2 regions of the Holdemania sp. genome follow, and region 1 is predicted to be linked to the other one. Evidence: riboswitches for the same ligand, from Rfam matches in the RefSeq annotation. Region 1 holds a riboswitch; the other holds the start of a gene.
The links. A riboswitch is a leader RNA that binds a small molecule or an ion and turns the genes downstream of it on or off. The one in region 1 is predicted to bind lysine.

Region 1 (12,205 bases):
TCCGCCTCCGCTCCATTCAGATTAGCAGCGGCCAGCGCAGTTTTTCCCGCCAGCTGAGCAAACCAGTCGAGATACGGCCGCCACAACGGCGTATCAAATGTCTGCGCATCCTGCGGATTCGCAAATTTAATTCGATACTGATCTTTCATCCAGCTGTCAATAACCGCGGCTCGCAGCATTTTAAACGAAAATTCATTGACCGCCATTTTCTCACCCTGCAGCGTATAAATCAAATCGTCTGGTTCCTTCAGTGGATCGGTATACCATCGCCGGCCGGCTTCCAGAATCTGATCGTCTGCGTCCAGCTTCTCGAAAACGGGTTCGTCGTTGATCCAGCCTTCATACTGGCTTGCCCACATCATCGGCAATACCAGACTGTCGCCCTGTCTTTCAAACGGAATTTCGTAATGTGCGCCCACTGCGTATTTTTCGCGTACCGGCTCTGCGCCCTGATCAAAAATTGCCTTTGCTTTCGCATTGATCAGCGTGGTATCAGCTTTGCAGGCCCAGTTTACAACCGCGGCGCATTCATTGACATAATGATATTGAATCCCCGCTTCGATCCCTTCCCCCGCAAAATAGTCTGACTGGGGCAAAGGACTGATCAATGTCAACGTTTCCGCGTAATTCTTCTGTTCCTCCTTCTGATTTATGGTGAACATGACCGCTCCGTTAAACTCAAGCTGTTCTTCCCCGGTTTGTTGAAACTGACGGGATATTGTGCCGATGTTAACACGAAGTTCATTATCGTCCGGGTCTTTGTCCAGTTCATAATCAACCCGGGCCCGCATGATCGCCGTTTCATCGTTCAGCGTAAACGGAATTCTGATCGTCTGTTCCGGCAGCGCCGGCAGCTGTTGTTCAAAAATCACCTCATCCTGCAGCCAGACGGTCACCGTCTGCTGCTTTTGGGGATTGCAGCCATCGCAAAGAGCATGCAGCATTGCGTATTCAGTTTCATCTGGATGCGCTGCGGGAACAAACAACTGACCGGCCGCCGAGTCGCCTTCGTTAAGCTGAAAGTAACCGGAAATGGAGGTTCCCTCATTGCCTGCCCGATCGACGAGTTCCACGACAATTTTGCATTTTCCCGCCATTGTCAGTTCGATTGTCTGCGGAGTATCGTGATCAAACCAGGACGAAGTTTTAATATAGGATTGACCTTCGTCATAGGTGAGGCGGTAACGCCAGCGCTTAACACCGCTCAAATCGTCCTGCGGCGTAATCAAAACAGCTATTTTATCTTCCTCGGTTTCAGCTTCTGGCGGATCAAACAAGGCCCATGGGGATTGCTTGTCAATATTGCCGACCGGAATAGCGACCGTCGTACTATTTCCCGCATGATCTTTCGAAGATACGGAATAAGTACCATTTTCACTGACGGTAAACTGAGCGGCAGGCCCATCTCCAGTTTTCTGCGGAACGCTCAGGTGCTTCACTCCGCTCAGCTCGTCCTTCGCCTGAACCTGAACCAAAACATCTGTATTCGTCCAGTCCTGCGGCGTCAGCGTCCAGCTGATCGCAGGGCCGTGCAGATCCGCGCGCCATTCCAATTCTGCCAGCCCGGCGCAGTTATCCGCATAATCGCAGGCGGTCAGCGTCAGCGTCTGACGTCCTTCTTTGTCGTTGGCCAACGGCGTCGACCAGATTTCGTCCTGCTCAGTCAATGCAATTTCACCTTGCGAAGTTGCGGCTTGTACCGTTTGAACACCGCTGTTAAACTCCGCGGGCCGATCTTCGACTTTACCGGTATGGACTGTAAGTCGGGCCGTTCCATTAACCCAGTTTGAATATACCTGATCCCCATCCGCAAGAATCGTTCCCGCTTCGTCTTCAATCCAGCTGCGCTCACTCTGGGGCGGCAGGCGATCAATTTTGTACAGATCCGAAAGGGTTACACTGCGGTTGCCCGCAAAGTCTTCAACTTCCACTTTGATCCTGTTCAGACCATTTTCTCCCAGCGTCAGCGTCGCTGGCTGCGCCTGCAGCCATTCGCTGCAGCGACCGTAATGCAGACCGCCGTCAACGGATAAAGCCCAGCGCCAGCGTTTTACGCCGGAATGTTCATCATAAGGGGAAACCTCAACCGCCACCGGCTGGTTATGCCACGTTTCATCACCCTGGGGATCCAAGTGTGCGGATGGCGCGGTATTGTCAATCAGAAAAACGTTTGACGTCACAGTCGCCCTGTTTCCAGCTTCATCCTGTAACTGCGCTTCGATCTGCCACTGGCCGGACTGATCCAGCGAATAGAAAAACGCAGAACCATCCCCGTTTCCCAAATCCTGCCGCTGTTGGGTAAGAACATTCAGCAGCGTGTACCGGGCATCCGCAATCCAGTGTTCTTGCGGATCATACAGATTTTTATAGGTAACGACGGTGACATCGTATGAATTCAGCCGGGCATTGGTACTGTGTCCTTCATACTTGTAACACGGCGTGCTGCGGCTGCCGGTTGTATGCTGACACCAGCCGGCGTCATCGCTCGACCAGATCTGATGCGGCAAATTTCCCTGCTGAGCCCAATATACCGGATTCGCTGCATACTGAACGCCCCAGCCCGGACTGGTTTCAATCCAGGGCCAGGCTTTTCCTTTTGAGCCGTATGAGTAATAGCGGTAACGAAAACCGCCGCCCTGTTCTTCAGTATACCAGCCACTGATCTGGCTGGAGTAGCTGTCGAGCCCTTTTACGACCTCCGGATTGGCGTAGGCTGGAATGGATCCCCCGCGGCCATAGTCGTAGAAATCAGATTGATTCTGAATTTCCGCTTCCTGCCGTGCGAACAATGAGGTCGACGGAGTAAAAATACCGGCACTCTCTTTTTTCCATATCCCCTGTGTACCATCAGGCTCGAAAGTTCCGCCGTCCAGACAAACCGTGACCTGACGAATATCTGTATTTTCAATTTTTTCCGGCGTCCAGCGAACATGTTCCTGCACGGCGTAATCCGGAATCTGAAAATAGTTTAACTCATAGTGACACTGCGGCCCGCTGTCGTTAAACATGACATAAAGATTGCTTACCTCGCGGTCTTCCAGATTTAAGGCAATCCGCTTCTCTTTCGTACTCAGCACCTCTTCGCCAGCCGTCAGCTCCGCCCGGCCGTCAACCCAGTTCATTTCTGCGTTGATCCAGACTGTCTTTTCCATGACTTCGCCCCTACCGTTCCATCCCTGAACCTCAAGCTGCAAGTCGCCGATCTTTATTGGCCGCCCGAAATGGGCTGAGATAAAATTGGGATCGTCCGGATTTTCATTTCCGCTGACAGTCAGCGTTTTTAATCCGGCCAGCACTTCCCAGCTTGTTCGCTTGGGATAGGAAAAAGTCCCCAGCGCGTTAAACTGCGCCGTAATTTGTTGGGAATTGATCGTCATCTGTTGATCGGCAGTAAATTCGCTGTCCCAGAAATCCTGATGGGCGACCCAATCCTTTACGGAATAAAATAACATGACTGTACAATCCGCCCGGATGGCTGCCATACTTAAAACCAGATTGATCAGCATCAGCAAGCACAAACATCTCCGCGTTTTCAATAGATCACCCGCTTCGTTGTTTTTGACGCCTTCAGCTCGGTTTTCAAACCGATCAGGGCGATTTCAATCTGAAGCTTCCCCGTTACTTTGTAGGTACACCGCTCATTCTGCGGCTGTCTTTCCGTTTCCACCGTCACTTCCGGAACCCGCTGCTTCCAAACTTCAATTTCCTGTTTGGCCGGTTCTGTCAGACCCTCGTGGACTTCAATGATTTCCACCATTGAGCTTGTCAGCTCATTGATTGTTTTATAGCCGACGGCAAAAGCCAGCATCTGCGGAATTAACAGCACGCAGAATGTGAACACAAATAAGCCGCCGAAAATTTCCACGCCCTTACCCATATTTCTCCTCCTTTTTGTTTAGAAAAACCGGATCGAAGCGATCATATTCAAAATCACAAAGCCCAGCCACAGAAACAGAACGTAAGGAATCATATTCTGTTTTTCAATCCGGCGCTGCAGCTCAATGCGGCGTGCGCCCTGGATCTTTTCATTCGCGATTTTAGAAAACGCCGTTAAGATCAGCTCACGATTCTCGGAAGTGATCGACAGACTGAACAACGTCCGCATAATCCGTCCGATATCGTCAATTTGAGAAAACCGCTGGGCAAATTTCAAATAGGGCTTCAGATCAGATCCCTGGGTATGGATTTCCCGCGCCAAAACCCGCAGATCTTCCTGAAAGATCGCCGGCGCTTCACGGATTGATTTTTCAATCGCGTTGGGCACCGGATTGTTTTGAATCAGGATCGCCAGATGATTCAAATAGTAAGGAAATTCTTTTTTAGCCTGTCCCAGCAGTTGGATATAGATCATCTTTAACCGCAGGCGATCGCCAAGGTAGACGGCGGCGGCCGCCAGAACGGCGCAGATCAGTGAAAATGTATCCAGCGCGCCTTTCTTGATCGCCAGCATGAACAATCCGGCGGCAAACGCGTACAATATCCGTTTAAGCATGCGGGCGCGCGGTTGTCCCTTTCCTGTTTTTTCACAATAAAATGCGTAGTCGGATTCCATCCAGCGGTCTAATAGCGCCGCTGTTTCCGCAGCGAACGGACCCGCTTGATAGCCCCACAGGCCCCACAAGCTCAGGGCACTCAGCTGCATCAGTGCCAACATCAATCCCATAAACTCACCTCTATTCCAGCTTGTCGTTGCGGCTGCACCAGAATTCATACAGAAACAGCGTCGCAGCGTTCAGCAGGTAAAACAGAAAAATGCAGAAGCGAAAGGACTCCGTCGCCAGATTGACATACATGGAGGAATGAAACATCTTTTTCATGACCAGCGCCGCCAGCAGATTCAAAATCATCATAAAGTAAAATACCGAACGTCCGGCAGCTTTCTTCTGCCGGTAATCGTTGATCAGCAGTTCACTTTCCTCGGTGTTGTCAAACAGATAATCGACAAGCTGTTCGTTGCGTCCGCCTTCGATCTTTTTGCCTTTTAACAATAAATGAAGATTACGGACCTGCGAATATTCGTACTTCTTTTCCAAATCATCCAGCGCCTGGGCAAAATCCGAATTGGCTTCGATCTGCCGCACGCAAAGCTCAAGATCCTTTTTTAACGGCGCTTCCACCAACGCCGCGCAGTCTTTCAGAATCCGCAGACTGTTTTTATCTTCCCGGATGTAAAGAATCGCGGTCGATACATACGTCAACATTTCCTTTTCTTCTTTTTCCTGGGCTAAACGCTTCAGATTCATATAGAAAAATGAAGGCAGAAAGAAGATCGCCAGGGACGCGATGATCGCCGAATAGACCCAGTGCTCTGTCGTGGCGTAGCAGAGCAAGCCGCACAGAGTTCCTAAAATTGCCGCCTGACTTGCATATTGACCAGCCGGATAATGTCCGCCCAGGATTTCAATCCGGCGGATTAATCCAAAATAGGAAATATCGTTCAGCTTCCGCATCACCCGGCTGTCCAAAACAGCCTGCCAGTCATGGCAGTCCAGTTTGAATGCGAGGGCACTGTAACAAAAGCCCAGCGTCAGAAACAGAATTTTCATTCCGCGCATGATTTCTTCTCCCTGCTTTCCGTCATTCCCAGACGGCGCTGCAATTCGGGTGAACAGCGGTTCAGCCGGCCGGTGCGGGCCCGGTAGAGAACATGCTGGGTACATTGCCGGGTTTTCGGGTCATAGAGATACTCGATGATTTCGTCGACGCTGCGGACAATTCCGTCCTTACCCGTTTCCTTTTTCAGATGAACGACCAGATCGACCAGGGAATACACGCGCATTTCAAGCGAGCTCATCGACTCCGCGTCGTTTTTCATCATCTGCTTGATGCGGGTGGTAACGGTATCCGCTCCGCGGGTATGCATCGTTGTCAGCACGGTATGTCCGGTCGACATCGCGTCCAGCAAATCGTCGACTTCTTTTCCGCGGGCTTCCTGAAGCAGAATCCAGTTGACGTTCTGACGCAGCGCCATCGCGATGATCGCTGAATAATCAAAGCCCGGACGCACCCGGAACGCGCTGCATGAAGCTTCAGGATGGATTTCCTTAATATTGAATTCCAGCGAATCTTCAATCGTCACAATTCTCTGATCGACGGGAATATAGGTCGCCAGAAATTTTAAGAATTCAGTTTTGCCGCTGCCGGTTTCACCGACAAAAATGATGTTGCACCGATAGCGGATACAGCGGATCAGAAACTGCAGTGCCGAACGGGTGATAAAGCCGCTTTCCACTAAATAGTCCTCGCTCAGAATACTGGCGCGGGATACCTTGCGCAGCGCCAACGTCACGCCGCTGACCGAAAGTTCCTCATGAATCGCGCTGACGCGCAAATCGAGATCGGCGTCATGAATATCGCCTTCCAGACAGGGGCTGCCGGGGTTGAATTCTTTTTCCATCTTATTGGCAACCTGATTGGCAATGCGGTTGATCTCCGTTTCCTGAATCGATCGGTCCATCAGACGGTAATGCCCATGATGATTGGAAGTCACCCAGATTTCGTTGTGATTCAGACAGTTGATATCGCGGATATCTTCCTGAATTAGAAGATCGCTGAGCACACCGAAGTCAATTTTGTCAAAGATCCGCGCATCATTCATCCTCCCTCACCTCTTTGACCAGACTGACGTCAATCGTTTTCTGATAAAGCAGTTCACGCATTTTCGCAATGTCATAGAAATCCTCAGCCTGACTTTCCGGATTCAGCGATCCATAGGTTACCATCGGCAGCACCGTGCCGAAAAACTTTGCCCGCTGGACCAGATCCGCGTCTTCGTACGAGAGGGCGACAACGATGACGCTGGTGGCCTTATCCGACTGGGCGTCGATATTCTTACCTGTACTGTCGCGAACCGCGATCACCCGCGCCTGCGATACCAGCTGCCCATACAGCACGCGTTTTTCCGATTCGTCTGCCTGTGTCGCGTAGCCCTGAAAATAAAGATCAATCTGATGTCCCGGCAGGATGGAATTGGCGTAAGATGTCTTGATGTCCGCGTCGATCGTCACCGCCGCTTCATTCTCCAGCAGCGGAAACGCCGACACATCATGAAGCTCATCTTTCGCTATCAACAGTTCTTCATAGAACAAGGCGCCTTCCGCAACCGAATTATAGGTGTCGACTGCCTGACCGATTAATAGTTCCGGATCTTTTTCAACGCCTTCCAGCACTACCGGCCGCGGAACCTCGATCAACTGAATGTCCTCCCGTTGAATCACCGTGCCGGATTTCAGATATCGCGCCGCTACGGGAACCAGAATCGGATCAATGGCCGCCTGTACGGTCGTTTCATACACTTTATAACCGCATAAGCCCACCGCCAACGTCAGAATCAGCGTTAAAAGCAGCCGGTAGCGCTGAAGAAAAGAAGGGGAAAGCTTTATTTTTTTCATTCTGTCTCCTCGTTTCTTTCAACGATCACCACGTTGTCATATTGCGAATCCATCTGTGCGCTCATCGCTGCTTTCCCCGATTCCCGCACCGCCACGGCAATCGCGGCCGGATCTTCATGAATATCGACAAAGCGAACTTCCAGCTGCGACAGCGTGCTGTGATTCTGCGCGATCTTTGCATTCCACAACCGCATCACCCGGTTTTTATTCACCGACAAACGGTTGTTTACGATCAGGTCTCCGCGGTTCAGCGCTTCGTCCAACACGGATAACTGCGTCGTCCGCACACTCTCAAACAGCGAATCTTCCATAATCAGCTTGCGGTCAAAATCCAGAAACAATAACAGACAGATACAGGCCAGGAAAATCAGGCCGTAAATCTTGACGGATTGACTCATTCATATTCCTCCTTCACATTGATGAAAAGAAAGGAAAGCGCGGCCGCTTTCCTTCTGTCGGTTACGATACCGACGGTGTGTAGTGCTGCCCTAAATCCAGCAAGTTCCCGACGGTCTTACTGATGCCGCTGGTCAGCTGCGCCGCGAATCCAGTGTCGGCCATTGTGATGTAAGCTATCAACAGGCCGACCAGAATTACCGCGATGATTAATCCTCCGTATTCTTGAAATATCTCTTTCATAAACACTCTCCTTTCGCTTACATTAGTAATATTGCGGTATTTTTAAAAAAGCCCCGCGAAAAATCAAAATATTTTTACTTTTTTCCGTTTTTTTTAGAATTTTTATGAAAATCTCTGTTTATTTTCATAAATCTGCCTTTTTTTATGTTTTTTGCCTTCACAATGTGATAAACAAGGATTCATTCACATTTCTGCATTGATCTGTTCTGCCAGACCGCGGCAAAATTTTTTTTATTTTTTTTAAATTCAGGACTTCATTTTTTTCAAATTATGCTATAATAAATGAGCACTTGGAAATCAGAATGCGCGGGTGTAGTTCAATGGCAGAACACAACCTTCCCAAGGTTGCTACGGGAGTTCGATTCTCCTCACCCGCTCCACAAGTTGTGCAGATGTAGTTCAATGGTAGAACGCGACCTTGCCAAGGTCGACACGGCGGTTCAATTCCGCTCATCTGCTCCATGGTCATCAAAGCTCCGGATTGCGGAGCTTTTTTATTTTTTCCATTTTGCTGATCCCCGCCGCTCAGCTTGCGTTATCCCCTGTGCACTAAAGAAACGCTTGACTTCGTGCCGGTTCTTTATCATCCCGGCTGTTTCAATCCCTGCCCGCCTTGCATTTTATTCCATGAAAATAATTTTCTTCAATTTTCATAAAATAACAATTTTTTCATTTTAATTTCTGGAAATCGTTTTTAATCGCTTGACTTTTCACGAATAACGGATAGACTTATAACATACAACAAAAACATGTAGAGGTAGCGGTGCAGATGAGTACGAAAGGGGAGCCGGCGGGCGATGATCTTTTCAGAAAGGCAACCACCGCCGAATAACAGGCTTCGGCAGAAGTTGGTTATGGGGCTGCAGGAAATACCCGCAGCACTCCTTCATTCAATGAAGAGGCGCTATTGCATAGAAAACGGTAATTCACCGCGTATGTAATAGTACGCGGTTTTTGTTTATCAGAGTCAATTCTGAGGAGGAAGAAAAGATGAAGAAAGTATTTACCCTTCTATGCTCCATCATGCTGCTGTTCACCGCGGCCTGTTCGTCGCAAAACGCCGCTCAGGGAAACCGGGCTTCAGATGAGGGACTGGTCGTCGCGATCGGAGGTCAGATCACAACCTTAGATCCAGGCTTAACCCAGGAAACAGTCAATGATTACGTACTGCGTCATTTGACCGCCGGTCTGTTTCGAGCTGACGACAACAATCAGATCATCAACGATCTGTGCCAGGATTATACTCTTTCTGACGATGGGCTGACCTACACGTTCACTCTGCGCGACGGCATTGTGTGGAGCGACGGTCAGCCGCTGACATCCGCCGATTTCAAATATGGAATCCTGCGGAATCTCACCTACGGCGCCGACAATTCCTGGTCGATTTACTACCCGATGACCTATCTGGCCGGCGCTGAAGAAATCGCCGGCAACATGGATCTGGATCCGACGCAGATTGAAATTGAAGGCGTCAGCACGCCTGATGATCAGACATTGGTTCTCAAACTGATCAAGCCCTGCGCCTGGTTCCCACAAATGCTGACAAACTATGTCTGGCGGCCGCTGCGCGCTGACATCGCCGACGCCCACGAATCGCTATGGGCCTTCAAGCCCGGTTATCCGACTGTCGGTCCGTACACGCTGGAAGAATGCAATGAAAATGAAAAAGCCGTCGTTGTGAAGAACGACAACTACTATGACGCTGATAGCATCACGATGCCGCGGATCACATTCCTGGTCATGGCCGATTCCGACGCGCAGTCCCTGGCGTTTAAAAACAACGAAATTGATATGGCGCTCAACATAACCGCGACGATTGCCGAAGGGTATCCAAATCCGGAAGAAATCTGGAAAATCCCACAAATCTCCAGTTATTTCATCGCTTTAAATTCCGGCTCTACCGGTCCTGACTATTTAAAAAATGTCGACGTCCGCCGGGCCTTAGCCCTTTCCATCGACAAGGATGCCTTGGTCAGCGCTGTCGGCAGCGAGGAATACTACCGCGTTCTGCATGGTTATGTTCCGGAAGGCTTAGCCGGGGCTGAGGGCGATTTCCGCAAGGAACAGGACGCCATAGAAAAATATCTGGAATACAACCTGGACGAAGCCAAAGCTTTATTAGCCAGAGCGGGTTATGATGAAAGTCATCCGTTAAAAATTGTTTACAAGTATTCGCAAAGCCAGCTGCACGCTGACGTGGCGCAGATTCTGCAGCAGATGTGGGAAAAAGCCGGGATTCAATGTGAGCTGCAGGTCGTGGAATCCGGCGTCTTCTACAATCAGGTTGACAATGGCGATTTTGAAACCTCCCGTTATGGATACAGCGCCGGGGATGATCCTTCCCAGTTCCTCAATTTGTGGACGACTGGTCAGCAGATCGTAGCCTCCGTGGACGATCCGATTTATGATAAAATGGTTGATGAAGCGGGATATCTGGTCGATCATACGGAATACATGAACGCTTTGCATGACGCTGAACGTTATCTGATCGAAGAGAACGTCTACCTGATTCCCTTATTCAATTACAACACGCCGGGCTTAAAGAGCACTGCAGTCCAGGGTGTTGAGATGTGGGGCCTGACGCCGTTCTATGGGCATTGCACCCTTCAATCCGACGCTGCGTAAAAACAATCGCTGTCCACTAAAGCTGGAAGATGTGCCTGAGCGCATTTCTTCCAGTTTTTTTATGGCTGTTCGCTCTAAAAAACTTTGTTTGCCGCAACCATGCTGAGACCATTGTTCTTTATTTGTCCTCTGTTTGTTCGCAATCAACCCTTTTCCTTTTTTAGTGCTATACTATCATTAATGAAAACAGGAGGCTTCAATGATGAAATTACTGGCGATTGATTTAGATCAGACACTGCTTCACACCGACAAGACCGTATCCGCAATGACCCGGGAAATTTTCCACAGACTGAAAACAGAAACCGATCATCAGGTGATTGTGGCGACCGGCCGAGCCGTCATGCGCGCTAAAGAATACATGGAGGCGATCGAAGCTGACGGGATCATTTCATTAAACGGCGCAAAGACAATTTATCATGATCAGACACTCAGCAAATACGGGGTTGAAGCTGACAAGGCGGAAGCACTGATCCGCGAGCTGCTGACCCTTCCTGACACCCATGTCAACGTCACTTATCCCGATGTGATTCTGACCAATAACCGCAGTCTGGTCACCGGCGATCATGTCCACGAATATACCGATTATACGACGATCGACACCGTTGAGATCGCCAAGATTTCCATTGTTACTCAACTTCCGGAAATGATCAGGCAGCTGGATCTTGAAGCCTATCATTGCAAGTTGGTCGATAACGCCAAGGATCCCAATTATTTTGCGATTCTCAACAGTAAGGTATCCAAGCTCACCGGCTTAATGGATTTATGCGCTCATCTCAACATTGAGCTCTGCGACGTTATCGCCTTTGGCGACGATTACAATGACCTGGACATTCTGAAAGCTGCCGGCCATGCCGTCGTGATGGGCAATGCCGCTGATGAATTAAAATCCTGCGCCGACGATCTTGCGTTATCCAACGATGAAGACGGCGTCGCAGATTGGGTTGAAAGGCATCTTCTGAGTTCAAAATAAAAAGAAGTCGCAGGCAAGCTTCTTCAAGATTTTCCTATCCGCTGAATCCTCGGCCCCTTGTTTTAATAAGGCAAAAATGGATTAACAAAAAAGGAATGACGAATGAACCTTTTTCCCACATTGAGATTTATGGGGAAGAGGTTTTTTATTGAACAAAGAGATTGTTTTTCAGGGGTGGAAGGAAACTTGTTACTCTACTTTGATAAAAGGAATGCGAAAAAACGTACTGAGAGTATTGGATTATTAAAGGATGCGTTGATCATTGTTGACCCATCCTCATTTTGAACGCTGCACAATCCCGATCCCCTAAAAGAAAAGCTGCCGCATTCACGACAGCTTCGCTTCCTTCTTCTGATTTATCTTTTCAGCGTTGTCCTTTACCTCTCAATTTATCCGCTTTTTTGATAAAGTATTCCTGGCAGGACAGAATCTTGCCTTTCCGCTTTATCCCAGCGCTTTTCCGATCAAGACTTAACCAATGTCAGAGTGAAACCATCATATCCTTTAATGCCTACTGTTTGCAACGCCGTGGAATCCAGACGGTCTGACATTCCCAAATCTTCAATATACTGTCTGACAC
Region 2 (6,479 bases), on a different contig from region 1:
GATGCTATTCCGCTCGGCTGCCCGCAAGATTACGCCGCAGATCGTTCAGGCAGGGGAAATCGAGATCGAATATCAAGGACAGCCGGCTGGATGGGGGAACGTCAACCGCTCCGATCTGCTGGCCCTCAACACTTATTCCGTTTACTATCCGCAGCCGAAGACCTTATCCCTCATTCCGTTTCCACTGACATATCAAGGCCGGCCAGGCCAGGTTATGCTGGAGGGACAATGGGATGAAGCTCAGAAGGCTTGGTTTTCTTCAGGGCTGGCCGGGGATCCCGGCAATGTCGTGATCTATAAGCCGGAAAGCAAACTGACGCAGGAAAATGCCGCAGTACAGTTTATCTATTTCAATCCGGATGAAACGGAAATCATTTCCCGCATGGTCGCGGAAGTTGAACAAATTCTGATGGAATATCAGACAGCCTATGGCGCGCGGAAGCTGCCGCAGCGAAAAATGATATCTTTGGATATTCCTGACTATCAAAATGCCGGCGCTTTCCAGCGTGGGGAGTGGACGTTTTACACGCGGATTCTACCGGAAGAATGTTCTCAAATCCAGGAACATGCCGATCGGATGATTGGCTTGATGGCGCATGAACTGGGTCATCTCTGGTTTAACGGAGCTGACGTTTCTTCCTGGGAGGACTGGCTGAATGAAACCGGGGCGGAATGGGCTTGCCTGCGTTACTTGATGAAACACGGCCCGACCTGGCTGCTAAAGCAAAAATTGAACACGCTCGTTTCCACTTATGCACCGCTGCGGCCGATCCGCACGGCGGAAGGAAAGAACGATGCAAAAAGCATCCATCAAAAAGGAACGGCTTTGTTTTTAAAGCTGGCGTTTGATCAAGGAATGACGGTCGTCGATCAAATTCTTTCCTTGTTAGCGAACCTGACGGTTAAGTCCACGGCAGCTCTGCTGGAAGCAATCCGCCGGGAACTTTCCCCGGAGCTGGCCGCGGAGATCGAAAAATTTTTGGATCAGGCTGATTTTGGACTGCACGGGGAGGATCTAATCTTAAAGAAATGGATTGAAGCCGTAAGTCAGGCATCCGCGGAATAGAACGGAAATATCAAAGTAAGAAAGAAAAGTTGATTAGGATACTAAAAGAGGAGCATACACTCCTCTTTGTTGTCTATGTCAGAATCTGGGGCAGAAGACAATTTCGTCCATGCTTTCTCCAAGATCTTTAGAACACCCTGATCGGAGAAAGTTAGATTGATTTCCCCGCGACATAATCGGTCTGCGCGGCTTCCAGGACACTGCCGATCCCCTGAGCGTCGCCGATTTTGACGGATTTGCCCACATTCAGTATCCATTCCGCTGTTAGGCAGCCATCCGTGCCGCCGATGATCCCAATGGTTTTGCCTGTCGGTTTACCCGCAGCGCTTTCTTGACGTTTGTGACCAGTGGTTTGTCAAAGCCCGGAATCCGCAGAACTTCTGGCAGAACACCGGTGACGGCGATGACGACGTCTGGATTCAGATGCGCGACTTCCTCGCAGATGATCCTGTCACAGGCGCTCTATTCGACGCAGGCTTCCTTGATCAGCTCCCACCGGGTTGATAATTTTCCGGCGATCGCGGAGTGGTCGATGCGCTATCGGCGTCAGCTTCAGGAATACATCCAGCGCCATGATCCCGACTTAAGTGAAAGCGAAGCCCGAACTCGGGCGAACGTCGTTCATTGTCTGCTCAACAGCTACGCGATGCGTCATGCCGATCGGCTGCAGCGCTTCACCTATGATGCCAAACCATTCCGTGCCATTCTTTATTCCTTATTAAAATTGGAGGATCACGATGCCAAAGACCCGCTGTCGCCCGCCATTTGATCTGTTTTTCAAGTCCTTGGGAAATTCTGTTAGAATTTCCTTTTTTCTTGTGTTTTCCGGTTGAAATGTAAAATTGAATATGGTAATCTAAACATGCTTGTGTGAAAGCACAGCTAGAGGCGCGGAGATTAAGAGTACGCTGATGGAGGCCGAAAGCCTGAGAAGTCAGCCGGAAAGGATGATCCGCCGAAGTCGCTTTGTCATAAAAGCGGCTGGGGACCTATCGAACAGGTAGGTCACTGTCTTTGTAAAGATGCCATTTTACAAAGGAGCACTATCTTAAGGCATATAGGGATGAATGATGATTTCCATTGATCTTTACATGTTTTAGGATGTAAAGATTTTTTTGTTGAGGAGGAAATTGTATGCGCAAGAAAACTGCCACATCATTCAAAATGCCCCATACCTATGTCATTATCTTCGGCATGGTCCTGTTGACCGCGCTGTTGGCGAACATTGTGCCGGCCGGGGAATTCACCCGTGTCCTGGATGAAGCCAGCGGCAAGATGGTCGTCGTCGCCGATTCGTTCCATTACCTGCCGAAAACGGGCTGCAGTCTGTTTGAAATTTTCACTTCGATTCAGTTAGGCTTCATTGACGGTGCTCAGATTATTTTCTTCATCGTCTTTGCTTACGCCTTTGTTTATATGTTATTGAAAAACGGAACGTTCGACGCGGTCGTCGGCGCTGTTTTGCGGAAGATCGGCAACCGCGTACACCTGTTGATTCCGATCTGCATGATCGCCTTCGGAATCCTCGGCTCGACCATCGGTCTGTTTGAGGAAACCTACGGTCTGCTTCCGATCTTCATTTCGATCGCGATCGCGCTGGGCTTTGACGCCATCGTCGGCGGTTCAATCGTGTATATCGCAGTCGCGGTCGGCTTTGCGGCGGCGACGATCAATCCGTTTACGATCGGCATCGCTCAGGAAGTGTCTCAGGTTCCGCTGTTTTCCGGTCTGGGTTATCGGATCTTCTGCTTTGTTATTTTCATGGGCATCTCAATCATTTATGTCTGGCGTTATGCGGAGAAGGTCAGAAAGCATCCGGAAAAATCAATTCTGGCCGGTGAAAACCTGAATTTCCGCGAAGTCGGTACCAAGGAAGAGTTGATGAAGCGTGATTTTACGCTGACGCAGAAAATTTCCGGGCTGTGCTTCATTTTCACCGTGGTCATGCTTTTGATCGGCACGATCAAGCTGGGCTGGTATATCAATGAAATCGCGGCGCTGTTCATCATCATGATGCTTGTGATCGGTCTGGTGTCCCGGTTTACGCCGAGTCAGATCGCGCAGTATTTCATCGAAGCGGCGAAGGATATGATGTTCGGTGCATTGATTGTCGGACTGAGCCGGGCGATTCCGGTCATCATGGACAACGCGCACATCATCGACACGATTGTGTACTGGCTGTCGACCGGATTGGCGCAGTTTCAGGGCATCGCAAGCGCAATGGGCATGTTGTTTGTGCAGAATATCATTAACTTCTTCATTCCGTCCGGCGGCGGACAGGCGGTCGTCACGATGCCGATTTTAGCGCCGGTTTCTGAAATGGTCGGCTTGAGCCGGCAAATCGCGGTTCTGGCTTTCCAGTTCGGCGACGGGTTCTCCAATATTTTCTGGCCGACCTCCGTCTTTATGATGTGCGGAATTATGGGCCTGCCGGTCAACAAGTGGTATAAGTTTGTGACGCCGTTGTTCGGTTTGTTGTTCATCGCGGAAATTGTGCTCTTGACGATTGCCGTGCTGATCGGATACTAGACGGGAGGAAATCACGATGGAAAAGAACTTGGCGACGCTGCGCGAGGCGCTGTTTGCGCGGGAAGCGGAAATGGCTGAACAGTTTGAAAGGGTCCGCGATGAAATCTACGCCCATCCCGAACTGGGGTGTGATGAAGTCTGGTCGTCGCAGTATTTGTGTGAAAAAATGCGCGGCTATGGCTTCACGGTCACGCAGCCTTACGGCGGTCTGGCAACGGCGTTTCGCGCCGAGCTGAACTGCGGCGATGGTCCGAAAATTGCTTTCCTGGCGGAATATGACGCGCTGCCGGGCTATGGCCCTGAGCATAACCAGAACGCCCATGCCTGCGGTCATAACTGGATCGCAGCTTCAACGCTGGGCGCAGCCGCCTTGCTGGCGCAGTTCAGCGAGGAATTCAGCGGTACAATCGTTTTGATCGGCACACCGGCGGAAGAAACGCTGGGCGGCAAGTGCGACCTGGTTGACGCGGGCTGCTTTGACGATATTGACGCGGCATTTCAGATGCATTTAGGCGCGGAAAACAACATTCATGTCGTGTCGCTGGCGATGGATTCCCTGCAGTTTGACTTCACCGGGAAAGCGGCGCACGCTGCGGCGTATCCGCATTTAGGCATCAATGCTCTGGATGCCGTCCAGCTCACGTTTGCCGGGATCAACGCCCTGCGCCAGCACATGCAGAGCGACGCAAGGGTGCATGGGATTGTAACCAACGGCGGAGCGGCGGCCAACATCGTGCCGGAAAGCGCGTCCTGTCAGTTCTATATCCGGGCGAAATCCCGCGCTTATCTGGAAGAATTAACACAGCGGATCATCAACTGCGCCAAGGGCGCGGCGCTGATGACGGGTGCGTCGTTAGCTTATCATAACTTTGAGAACTCGTATGACGATCTGGTTTACAGCGAGCCGTTACGGAAGCTGTTGAAGGAAAATCTGGAAGCGCTGGGCGTGACTCATTTTGTGCCGCAGTCCAACGAAGCCTCCGGCTCGACCGATATCGGTAATGTCTCGCATGTTTGTCCGACGGTGTATTGCGAAATTGAAACCGACGCTTGTCCGCCGGTGTATGCGCACAACGAAGATTTTCTGGACTATGTTCATGGTCATGCCGCCGATCATTCGCTGCACACAGCGATTAAAGCGATGGCCTTCAGCGCGCTGCAGGTTTTTCTGAACCCGGAGCTGTTAAAAGGCGGACTGTAAAGCGTTCCCAACGCTCAGCAATCAGCGGGATTCAGAAATTTCCAAAACAAACGACGAAATAAAACCAAGAGCCGCGGGAAGCGGCTTTTTTAACAGACTCTTTGAAACGGCTGGAAACTTTGGCATTCTGTCTGAAAAAGCAAGCGAAGCCTTATCCGAGTGCGGGCGGGGCTTGTGTTTGCCGTGAGAGATGTTTATAATCGGATTGAAGTCATCGGACTTGAAGGAGGAATTGAACAATGCAGAGAATCGTAACTATTCAGGATATTTCCTGCGTCGGCAAATGTTCGCTGACCGTGGCGCTGCCGATCATTTCGGCGATGGGCGTGGAAACAGCGATCATCCCAACGGCGGTGTTGTCGACCCATACAATGTTTCAGAACTATACATTTCATGACTTGACCGACGAAATCGCGCCGATCGCACGGCATTGGCAGCAGGAACAGATTGATTTTGCGGCGATCTATACAGGATATTTAGGATCGAAAAGACAAGTTCAGCTGATTTCCGATTTCTTTGATCAATTCAAATCTGAGGATAATTTTATCTTTGTGGATCCGGTCATGGCGGATAACGGCAAGCTTTATCCACTGTTTGACCTGGACTTTGCCGCCCAGATGGCCAAGTTGTGCGCCAAGGCGGATATCATCGTGCCGAATCTGACGGAAGCGTGCTTTCTGACGGGGACGGAATACCGGGAACACTACGATGAGCAGTACATCGAAGCGCTGCTGGATAAGCTGGCCGCTTTGGGAACAAAACGCGCGGTCGTGCTGACCGGCGTGGCTTTAGAACCCGGCAAGACCGGCGTCGCCGGCCGGGATCTTGTAAGCGGGAAGAAAATCCGCTATGTGCATGACCGGATCCCTGTCAGCTACCATGGAACCGGGGATATTTTCTCAAGCACGACTGTCGGCGCTCTGGCACTGGGAAAAAGCTTGCAGGAAGCGCTGGAGATTGCGGCCGACTACACCGTCGCCTGTATCCGCGAAACGATGGAACACGACGCTGAAAAGAAATACGGCGTGAATTTTGAACGCGTGCTGCCGCAGCTGATCCGCCGTCTCGGTTTATAAAAATAGAAGAGGCGAACAAAATTTAAAGCTTTTGCATCTATGGGAATCCTTCTCAGTATTTTGACGTCCTGCATACCACAAGAGATTCCTGCATCATAGAGGGCATTGACAATATATCGCCAGCGTGCTCAACGACAATCCAGTTAAGAAATAATCACCTGTTCTGATAATTCCTGGTGGGATAAAAACTATAAAACAGAAGAAAAATGATTGAAAACAAGCGGACAGATTGGTAAAATTACATTGACTGGAAATAGCCGTTGTGCTATTATTATCACGTTGTATGCCCCTCTGATGGCTGCAACCGCTCATAACAGGGTTTTAAGACGGGAAATCGTCCCCTGCGCTGGCGAGTCTCTTTCAGAAATACATGAGAATATGAACGGAGGTGCAAGTCATGTACGCAGTAATTGAAACAGGCGGAAAGCAGCTGCGCGTTGAAGTCGGCCAGTCGATCTATGTAGAAAAGCTGGACGTTCAGCCGGGTGAAGAAGTCGTCTTCAACACCGTTGTGCTCTATGCCAACAGAACAACAAAAATCGGTACGCCGTATGTCAAGGGTGCTAAGGTCACCTGCAAAGTTGAGAAGCAGGGCAAGGAAAAGAAG

Region 2: another riboswitch for lysine. It lies ahead of AC5OW4_RS13565 (YfcC family protein); the one in region 1 lies ahead of AC5OW4_RS05355 (peptide ABC transporter substrate-binding protein).

Annotation. Positions count from the first base shown of each region.
Region 1 covers NZ_CFQZWI010000021.1:21,188-33,392, forward strand. Annotated here, with positions in the region: gene AC5OW4_RS05305 (hypothetical protein) at 1-3,506, opposite strand, end outside; gene AC5OW4_RS05310 (hypothetical protein) at 3,533-3,877, opposite strand; gene AC5OW4_RS05315 (hypothetical protein) at 3,896-4,663, opposite strand; gene AC5OW4_RS05320 (type II secretion system F family protein) at 4,674-5,555, opposite strand; gene AC5OW4_RS05325 (CpaF/VirB11 family protein) at 5,543-6,598, opposite strand; gene AC5OW4_RS05330 (RcpC/CpaB family pilus assembly protein) at 6,591-7,391, opposite strand; gene AC5OW4_RS05335 (DUF5411 family protein) at 7,388-7,789, opposite strand; gene AC5OW4_RS05340 (hypothetical protein) at 7,851-8,030, opposite strand; tRNA gene AC5OW4_RS05345 (tRNA-Gly) at 8,337-8,410, shown strand; tRNA gene AC5OW4_RS05350 (tRNA-Gly) at 8,419-8,492, shown strand; lysine riboswitch at 8,775-8,945, shown strand; gene AC5OW4_RS05355 (peptide ABC transporter substrate-binding protein) at 9,021-10,655, shown strand; gene AC5OW4_RS05360 (Cof-type HAD-IIB family hydrolase) at 10,855-11,625, shown strand; gene AC5OW4_RS05365 (O-methyltransferase) at 12,090-12,205, opposite strand, start outside.
Region 2 covers NZ_CFQZWI010000124.1:517-6,995, reverse strand. Annotated here, with positions in the region: partial or broken gene AC5OW4_RS13575 (M1 family aminopeptidase) at 1-1,066, shown strand, start outside; gene AC5OW4_RS13570 (RusA family crossover junction endodeoxyribonuclease) at 1,470-1,835, shown strand; lysine riboswitch at 1,942-2,120, shown strand; gene AC5OW4_RS13565 (YfcC family protein) at 2,201-3,595, shown strand; gene AC5OW4_RS13560 (M20 family metallopeptidase) at 3,612-4,796, shown strand; gene AC5OW4_RS13555 (pyridoxamine kinase) at 5,036-5,872, shown strand; ribosomal protein L21 leader region at 6,165-6,239, shown strand; gene rplU (50S ribosomal protein L21) at 6,270-6,479, shown strand, end outside.